Linked DNA regions of Alloacidobacterium dinghuense. Each later gene encodes a partner of the first gene's protein in a complex. Links are inferred from orthologs where the notes say so. Each region holds a gene or a part of one and is shown on either strand. Other genes may lie near its edges.

Region 1 (6,016 bases):
TGTGTCTCGGTTAGCGGGAAATGGCTGGATGACTTATACTGGCGTCGCTCTAAAGTAAGGAGAGCTTTTATGAGCTCGTTTCCTCCTTCCTTGCCTGTCCCTCCGCTTCCAAGAGACCCATTCGCCGGACCCGAATGGGCGACGATACCGATCGCAGACAGGCCTGTTGTTATGGATCTGCTCGCTGGACTTTCAACGACCAAACTGCTCGAAACTTGCGGTTTGTGGAGCGAGGAAGATGCGCGCCGTATCGAACCGTTTCGAGGTCATGGTTTTCTTGATTTGAGAGGCACCTCGGCGGGAACAACTGATCGCCTGTTGAAATACATTCGCTATTTTTCGAATTTAGGTCATTTCCCGTATTTCCTTCTTGACCAGCAGGCAAAGGCCGCGATTCTAGTTGGTCAGGCTGCGACGGCAAGACCGGGCCCGAGAAACCCTTTTCGAGCGGAAAAGCCGAAAGGCGTTGTGCCGTTTGTCATTATGATTAATGGCGAATGCCGTATCGGGCCCACGTTTAGACGTATCGAGATACGTCCGCTTCCGAGCACGGGGGTCAATCATGCTTTTATTGCACAAATGGCCAGCCAAGTAGCGTTCGCCGGTGAACTGAAATTCGGTGGCATGGGTGAAGGCGCTGCTGGTGTGCTCATTAGCTGGTCAAATGAATCAGGTGGCTATCGATCTACTGGAAACGATGCGTACAAAGTTGGACTGCCGATGAATCTATTTAGCGGAAGGGGTCCGCTCTCTGCACCGAAAGATTTTGTGAATGCTTATGGCGCAGGGCGGTCAAAGATTAATTGGGGCAGGCATGGTCCACCAGAGAGCGCTCAGTCAAAAGGCGATTACTGGTATCGCTGAAACCTTTAGGTAAAACGGCGGGGAGACACGGCTGATCCTGAATACTCTCCCCTTGATTCTGCGGGTAGTCACGGAAAATAGCGAAATCTCCGCGTTCACCAAGCAAATTACCAGGGTAGAGCTTCACCCATGTGGAAGTAGCCGCCTGTCGGACCATCGGAAGCCAGCGTGGCGAGCTGGACGCTTGTTTTTGCGCCGTCTGGAAGTTCCATGGGCGCCGCATCTGTGCCCATGTCGGTCTTAACCCAGCCGGGATGTGCCGAATTCACCTTGATCTTTGTGTCGCGCAACTCATGCGCAAGATGCACCGTGAATGCGTTGAGCGCGGCCTTTGAAGCGTCGTATGCCAAGGCTTTGGCGCCATAGATAGGCGAATCTGGATCGGCGTGCAAAGTGAGGGATCCGAGGATGCTCGAAAGATTCACAATACGGCCTTCCGGAGCCTTCTTAATGAGCGGTAACAGAACCTGTGTTAATTCAATGGTGCCGAAGAAATTCGTATCGAATGTTTCGCGCAGGACGGCTTGCGTGACTGTGCTCGTGTTGTTCGGCGCCATGAATGTTTCCTTCGATACGCCGGCGTTGTTAATAAGGATGTCAAGCTTGCCATAATTCTTGTCAAAGTAATCGTAAGCTTCTTTGTAGTCGGCTGGCTTAGTGATGTCGAAGCGGATAACGTCCACGTCGGCGCCATCTGCGCGCAATTCTTTAGCGACCGCCTGTCCCTTCCCCAGATCGCGGGATCCGATCACAACTTTGATGCCGTCACCTTTCCCCAATTGACGTGCAGTTTCCAGGCCAATGCCCCTGTTTCCACCGGTAATAAAAGCAACCTTCTTTTCCTTAGCCATTTGATTAGGCCCTCCTGCTCAGTGTTCAGATGTTGCAACAGGAAATAGGATTCATACGAATCAGTTCAATGAAAATCAGACGGCTCATCAAAAAAAACCTTTACTCTGCCAATCCACTTACCACTTGCAGGCGTACTAAAAACGCCAGGGAATTGGGCGCCGTGATCGGGCCCATGAAAAACATCCGCAGGATGCGCTCCAGTTCTCCGGAAAATCCCTCCCTAGGAGACTGGATCATGAATCTGTCCAAAGATACCGAAATCGTCATCCCGGCCAGCGACGGCTCATCCGGTATGTCACGTAGATTATTTTTCAAGCGCGCCACAATTGCCGGAGCCACAAGTGCGGTTGCACTCAGCGGCCTCGTCGGTCTGGGCGCTGCTTCCGGCCAGGAAGTCGATGCAGACGCAAGAGATGAACGCTTCGGTCCTCATTCGTTAAAGAAGGGCGACCACGACATTTTGGTTGCTGCCGAAGTTGCCGAGGCACTCGCGGTTACAACCTATTCCAACATCATCAATACCGCGCCGTTTTTCACAAGGCTTGAATCCGACGATCAGGGCTACCTGATGGCTGCTCTGCAGGAAGAGATGTCCCACTACCTGCTGGAGCAGGAGGTCACTGACGAGTTCACCCCATTCACTTCTTTCTTCTATCCGCCCAAGATGTTTGCCGACGCGCAGACGACACTGAACACGCTCGTTACGCTGGAAGATGCATTCATTGCTGCTTATCTGGTGGGCGTGCGCAATTTCAGCACAACGCATCTGCGTGTGACTGCGGCACGCATTATGGGCATCGAGAGCGATCATCGCACGCTGGCACGCGTTATAGGCCCCGGCGTGGCGGCGCAGGACGCCGGCCCAATTGAGATGATCACCGGCGCTCAGGGAGTAGCAGAGAGCGTCGATCCCCCTAACAACAACGGCTATGAAAGAACCTTATGCTGGACCAACATCAATCAGGCACTTGCCGCACTCATGCCTTTCGTCGACAAAACTGCGGCCAAGAAGGCTGGATTTGATACCTCCAAATCGTATCCGTTCGAGCCGTTCAATCCGGTTCTGCCGAATCCCCTGGGCGAATTCATTTCTTTTAAAGGTTGCTAATGATGGCTGGCGGAAGACAGGGCCACGATGCGCGGCGTGGCCTTTGTCGCTTTCTGAATTGGGCTAGCGCGCGTGAGCGTGCTAAAACGTTGTCGTCAAGTATTTCGGAGCCAGCATGCCACCCACACTCGCCAACGGAAAAATCTGCTACATCGAAATACCCGCAACTGACGTCGCACGCTCGGCTGATTTCTACAGCAAGGTCTTTGGCTGGCAAATCCGGCAACGAGGTGATGGCGCCACGGCTTTCGATGACGCAGTAGGCCAAGTGAGTGGCGCATGGGTCACGGGACGTCCGGCCGCCGCGCAGCCAGGTTTTATGATCTACATCTGGGTGGACAGCGTCGCTGCAACCATCGATGCCGTCGTGGCGAATGGCTGCGAGATTGTGCAGCGCATCGGAGCAGACGCGCCCGAGATCACAGCGCGCTTCCGTGATCCCGGAGGCAATGTTGTCGGTCTTTATCAGGAGCCGCCTCAGAGCTAGGGCCAGCTATTCGGCGTGGAGGACGATCTCGAAAAGCAGGAGGCAGATGGTCGTGTAAATCACATCGTAGCCAGCCAGCAACTTGATCCAGAGCCCCGGATCTGACTCGCCCGTAAGGATCGCGCTCGCGCCGAGGACCATCGCCAGCAGCGCTGGAATGAACAGCGGGAAGAGAATCAGCGGCAGCAGCAGTTCGCGGTTGCGTGTGCGAATGGAGAGTGCAGCAAAGAATGTTCCATTCGCTACCAAAGCCCAGGTCCCCAGCGGCAGAACCAGCGCCAGCAGCCAGCCGTTTCCCAGGGCGTGCAGGTTGTAAAAAATGATGAAGACCGGCGCAAGAATCAACTCCACTACCGTTACGAATAGAAAATTTGCCAGCACCTTGCCCAGAAAAAGCGAAGCCGCTGGGGCTGGCGTCATCCGCTGCGCGTCGAGCACCTGATGTCGCAGCTCCCGCGCCCACGCCTGATTCAGCGCCGACACCGACGCGAACATGGTAGCAACGCAGAGTATTCCACCCGCAATCTGTCGCGAAGACTCGCGCGTCGGATCAAAGGCCAGGCTGAAAAGCACCACCACCAGCAATGCAAAGAAGAGCATGGAGTTGATGGCATCCTTCGACCGCCACTCCAGCCGCAGGTCTTTCAACAAATGTGTAACAAAGTAAGGAGCCTTCACGAAGCGTGCTCCTTTGTGAGATCAGCCAGCGTAGCGTGGGATGCGCGGATGTAGTCGACGGGCGAGACAATGATCTGGGTGCCGCGCGTTCCCGCCGAGACGGAGATCACATCGAAAAGCTCAAGCGTCTCGTCGGCGTAGACAGGGAAGTTCTTCTTAGCGCCAAAGACGGTGACACCACCACGAATGTAGCCCGTGAGCGGCTGAATCTCTTTGAGAGAAACCATTTCGGCCTTACGGGTTCCCGCAGCATTCGCGAGCTTCTTGAAGTCGAGCTCGGCATTGCCGGGAACCACGGCAAAGGCGTGCTCCTTGTCGCTGGTAACACAGAGCAGCGTCTTGAAAACCTGCTCTGGCGGAAGCCCAATCTTTTCCGCGACAAGAATAGCGGAGAAGTCTTCGCTATCGAGTTCGTATTCACGCAGCTCATATTGAATACCGAGAGAGTCGAGATAGCGGGCGGCGTTGGTCTTCATGCGTGGATCGCGCTTCTCTGTGGTTTCTCAACGACCGCGCTCAAGCTGCCCGCAACCAACGTAATCAGCGAATCCGCAAGCGGCTCGGCTAGCTCGCGCTGATGCGTCGTCAGCACAATCGTCCGCTGCTCGGCCTTGATTCCGGCCAGCAGATCGAGCATCTGGTGCGCGCTGCCGATGTCCATGTTGGAAAAAGGCTCATCGAGCAGTAGCAGATCCGGCTTCGAAAGCAGAACACGAGCCAGCGCTGCCCGCTGACGCATCCCTTGTGAATACTGCCCCACCGGACGAGTAAGCGCCGGATCGAGGCCAACGGAGCGCAAAGCCTCTTCCGGCACCAGGCATACCTTTGCACGATAAAGATCGCCAAAGTAGCGAAGGTTCTCCACAGCCGTGTATTCGTCGTAGAGCATCGGAGCGTGGCTCATATAGCCAATGCGATCGCGCGCGTCATGTGAAGCGGTTCCCAGCACTTTGACCGTTCCATATGTAGGCCGCAGTAATCCGGCGAGAATGCGTAACAAGGTAGACTTACCGGCGCCGTTTTCTCCAAGAAGCACGTAGCAGCGACCCGCTTCGAGGGTGAGCGAAACCTTGCGCAGCGCGGCAAATGTGCCGTAGAGCTTCGAGACGGTCTCCAGTTGTGCGGTGATCGACATGCGCAAAAATCAGTTTACAGGCTCAGGGCCCATAAGCCTGATTCCCGCGTCACCGAGGTGGAACGACCGATGCCGTGCTTGCGGGTGTGGCCGCCGGAGCCTGACCTGGCGGGGGCGGAGCATACTTCGAGGCACACTTGGCCTGCAACTGCGTCGCGTGGAATACCCCATCACGTCCAAAGGTGCCGATGGCAAGAGCCTGCGAATTGTCTTTGAAGGTATCCGGCGGCGGCTCATCGCCCTTGTAGGAAACGCGAAGCGTGCGGGTGTTTTCAACGAGCACGAAATCGGCGTCGGAGCCCTTGTGCTGGATGGAGCCGGGCTGCACATTTCCAGCAACGCGCAAATGGCGCGTATAAGCCTTGTTACCCATCCCTTGCAGTTCCTGAATCGTGACGTAGTAGCTCTTGTTGGCCTGAACGCCGCTCACTGCAAGGTAGATGATGGCGCCAAGAATGACTACGATAGCGATGCCGATGCGCGTGCCCTGATTGGTGCTCTTCATAGCTGTCACTATTTTACTGCGGATTCAGAAACGATCTACCTTTAAGAGATCAAAGCAGTTTCACGATGTTTATAATCGCTTTTCAGGGTTCTTCTTGCATTCATTCATCATCTAAGTCGGAAATCACTCCTTTCCATCTGCGAGGTATATATGAGCGGCAACGGTAACGGCACTCAAACCAACTCTGATGTGCAGTCGGCACAGGAAATTTTGCAACCTCGTGCGGAATGGATCGCGAACCGCAAGGCTGAAGTCGAGCGCACCGGCGATACGAATGTCTCGCAGATGCATTTTGCGCGACAGGGCCGCATAACCGAAGAAATGGAATATGTGGCGAAGCGTGAGAATGTTTCGGATGAGCTCATCCGCGACGAAATCGCCGCCGGC
Region 2 (2,997 bases), 1.1 Mb from region 1 along the record:
TGCATGCGCTGTGAATTGCATGAGCAACTGCTCCTGCTCGGTTGGAGCCGAAGGGGTAGGGAATTGGTCAAGTTTAGGCAACTCGCGTGGCTTGTGGTGAGCCGTCCCATGTTGCGCGACCTCCAACTTTGGGGCCGAAGATTGTCTGGGGACGACTACGGGAGTTGAGCTCGATGCAACGGATGGATTGTTTGCGACTTGAGGCCGAGTCTCAGCTTGCTGCCTGTAGAACAACGCCGCTATCAGGCAGCTAAGCATGGGAACAGCAACAGCGATGCCCAGCCACCAACGATGCTTCCGGCGTCGGGCCTCCACCGCAGCCATAACTCGCGCCGTCAGCGCCGGGGGATGGCCGCCGTCGCGGGGATCGGCGTAGGTGGCAATCGCCTGCTCCACTTCGGCTTCGAATTCAGGCGTGTCGAGCGGCATGGTTCTTTCCCTCCAGCGCAGCCAGCTTTTCCCGTAGCAGTTGGCGCGCGCGGAGCACACGCGTTCGCACTGTACCTTCCGGAATCCCGAGAAGCTGCGCAACTTCGGACGAGGTCAACTCTTGAATGGTTGAAAGCGCGAGCGGCTGCCGAAGCTCTTCGGGCAGCCCATCGATCAGGCGATGCACTTTCTGTTGCAGGTCGGCGTCGAGCGCGGTCTGCTCTGGGCTGGGGCGGCCGGACTCAATCTCAATTTCGCCCACCTCATGTGCAGGCTCGTGCTTCGGCAGGTGATCGAGAGCGACTCGCCAGGCCGCGCGGGCCAGATAGGCCTTTTCGTCTCGCATGCCATCCCATGCATTACCGCGGTAGAGCTTCAAGAACACCTCCTGCACCACGTCCTCGGCATCATGGGAATTACGCAGCACGGCATACGCGACGCGAAAGACAAGGCGGGAGTGGCGCCGGACACATTCCGTGAACTTCGCATCATCCCGTTTTGCCAAGCTGGCTCAACTCTCCCATTCACACGCAAAGACGGTGGAGGCAGGAAGGCTGTTCAGATATTTTTTGAAATGCTCTGAGTGAATGGCGCCGAAAGAGCTAGTTCCGGCCGGATCGCCACTTCAGCGCCACGTAGGCGAAATATCCAAGCTGGATGACCCAGGTGACAGCATAGGCCAGCACAAGATGGCGATGAAACATTGGATTCATAGTGGTTACCCTGCCGCTTCCAGTGCGCGCAGCGCTGCCTGTTGCTCTTTCAGTTGATCACGCACAGCGACACCGTAACGGAAGGCGACGAGCATGACGCCCCACGCCAGCCACGCCGCCAGATTCCAAAACACTGCAGGCAACATGCTGGGATCAAGCCCGGCATTCGGCCCACCGAAGAAAACGGGAGCGGGATGCTGCGTGCGCCACCAGCGCGTCGACATATAGACGATGGGCACATCGGCATAGCCAAAGATCGCCATCACTGCGGCCAACGTCTGCATCTGCGGGCCTGCGGCAAAGCGTCGCAGCAGCAGATAGGCGACGTAAATGAGGTAAAGGACCAGCGTCGAAGTCAACCGCTCATCCCATGTCCACCAGATGCCCCACACCGGCCGCGCCCACAGTGATCCTGTGATCAGCCCGACGGTGCAGAAAACCACGCCCATCTCTGCCGTCGAAATTGCCAGCGCATCCGCTTTCATGGCTCGAACGGAATTTCTGTTGCGATAGACGAGGTACGCGATCGAAGCCAGAAGATTGATGGCAAAAAAGACGCTCATTCCGCACCAGGCGGAGACGTGGTAATAGAAAATCCGCTGAATTTCGCCCTGGTTACTGTCCGGAGGGACGACAAACATGGCCACACGAAAACCCTGGGCGAGTAGGCCGAGCGTGAGAGCAACCCATAGCCAGCGAAACAGCTTCATTTCCGATCCTTGATGAGGATGATTCCCAACCAGTGTAACGCGTCAGTCGTCATAAGTCGTTCCGTCTGAAGGAGTCCATCTCTCCACTTTCCAATCGTTACGCAAAGGGAGTACAGTGTTTGGCCATGGCAGTGGTTACTCTCATTATCGGCATTGTTCTTCTTGGTATGGGGCTTCTTGGCCACACCTTTTTTACCCGTACGAAACGCGCATTGCACCCAGATGAGCACAGGGCCCGCAGATGGGTCATGACCATCGGGTCGCTGGTAGCAGGTTTATGGCTGGTGGCATTTTCCGCCGCGCAGCTCCTGCACTATTATCGCCAGTAAGCCTGAGCAAGGCGCAAACGGCATCTTCGCTATACGATTCGTGACGGCGAGCAGGAGCGTCAACCAGCCGTGGGCTTTCTCCAAGAAGACGGCAATGTCTGTGTCTAAGGTCCCGGATGAGTCAAGGCTTATTACTGAGGTCGACAGGCAATACGCGTCCCTCGCTGCTGCTTTCGCGCGCCAGTTCGATAAGCCTCGTTGTCCGCCAGGCTTGCTCCGGCGCAACCACCAGCTTTGCCTTGCCCAGCAGCGCATCGCGAACGTTCGCGTAGATACCGCGATAATCGCCTACCTCGGTTTCGACCCTCTCAGGTGCGGCTCCTTCCATGTATAACTTGCCCCACGCCTCTTCCGGCTCCTGACCGAAACCAGGCGCATCAAACAGGATGCCACCCTTCAGTTGATCTTCCTGGGGATCCAGCCCGAACTTCACAAAGCTGCCCTGTGTGCCGTGCAGGGTAAAACGGGCTCCCGGCGCTTTCGTGAGAGTCGAAGCGCGGAGATAAGCAGTAAGCCGCTTATAGAACAAAGTAATGTCAAACACATCGTCGACTACGCCATTGTCGCGATCGATCCGCACGGAAGCGAAAATCTTTTCCGGATTACCGAACAGGGTGAGTGCCTGATCAATTAAGTGTGAACCCAGGTCAAAAAGCGTTCCCCCGCCAGGACCGCCATTCTCGCGCCAGCCCCTGAGTCGCGGTTCAGGCCGGAAACGGTCAAAATGTGATTCGAACGTGACCAGCCGCCCGAGTAATCCGCTGACCAGCATCTTCTCTACGGTTTTGAAATCGCCATCCCAGCGCCGATTCTGAT

What was found. Proteins that work in one complex are often made in the same cells at the same time.
Region 2: the proteins of ccmA (region 1) and H7849_RS03315 are in contact, whole or in part, in a solved structure (PDB 8CE8), measured with the Escherichia coli proteins. The link is inferred for Alloacidobacterium dinghuense from one-to-one orthologs.

The regions. Positions count from the first base shown.
Region 1 is NZ_CP060394.1:1,882,439-1,888,454, forward strand. The notes cover bases 3,294-6,016. They hold ccmA (heme ABC exporter ATP-binding protein CcmA), read right to left. Parts: upstream 5,125-6,016; coding sequence 4,462-5,124; downstream 3,294-4,461. Other genes in these bases: H7849_RS07605 (VOC family protein), read left to right, coding at 3,294-3,311; H7849_RS07610 (heme exporter protein CcmB), read right to left, coding at 3,318-3,989; ybaK (Cys-tRNA(Pro) deacylase), read right to left, coding at 3,986-4,465; H7849_RS07625 (cytochrome c maturation protein CcmE), read right to left, coding at 5,174-5,629; thiC (phosphomethylpyrimidine synthase ThiC), read left to right, coding at 5,780-6,016. Outside these bases: H7849_RS07590 (hypothetical protein), read left to right, coding at 70-864; H7849_RS07595 (SDR family oxidoreductase), read right to left, coding at 972-1,715; H7849_RS07600 (ferritin-like domain-containing protein), read left to right, coding at 1,952-2,824; more of H7849_RS07605, read left to right, coding at 2,940-3,293. UniProt on the Escherichia coli protein: Part of the ABC transporter complex CcmAB involved in the biogenesis of c-type cytochromes; once thought to export heme, this seems not to be the case, but its exact role is uncertain. Responsible for energy coupling to the transport system.
Region 2 is NZ_CP060394.1:801,699-804,695, forward strand. It holds H7849_RS03315 (cytochrome c biogenesis protein), read right to left. Parts: upstream 1,853-2,997; coding sequence 1,148-1,852; downstream 1-1,147. Other genes in the region: H7849_RS03305 (hypothetical protein), read right to left, coding at 1-429; H7849_RS03310 (RNA polymerase sigma factor), read right to left, coding at 410-934; H7849_RS03320 (hypothetical protein), read left to right, coding at 1,978-2,181; H7849_RS03325 (Gfo/Idh/MocA family oxidoreductase), read right to left, coding at 2,303-2,997. UniProt on the Escherichia coli protein: Required for the export of heme to the periplasm for the biogenesis of c-type cytochromes.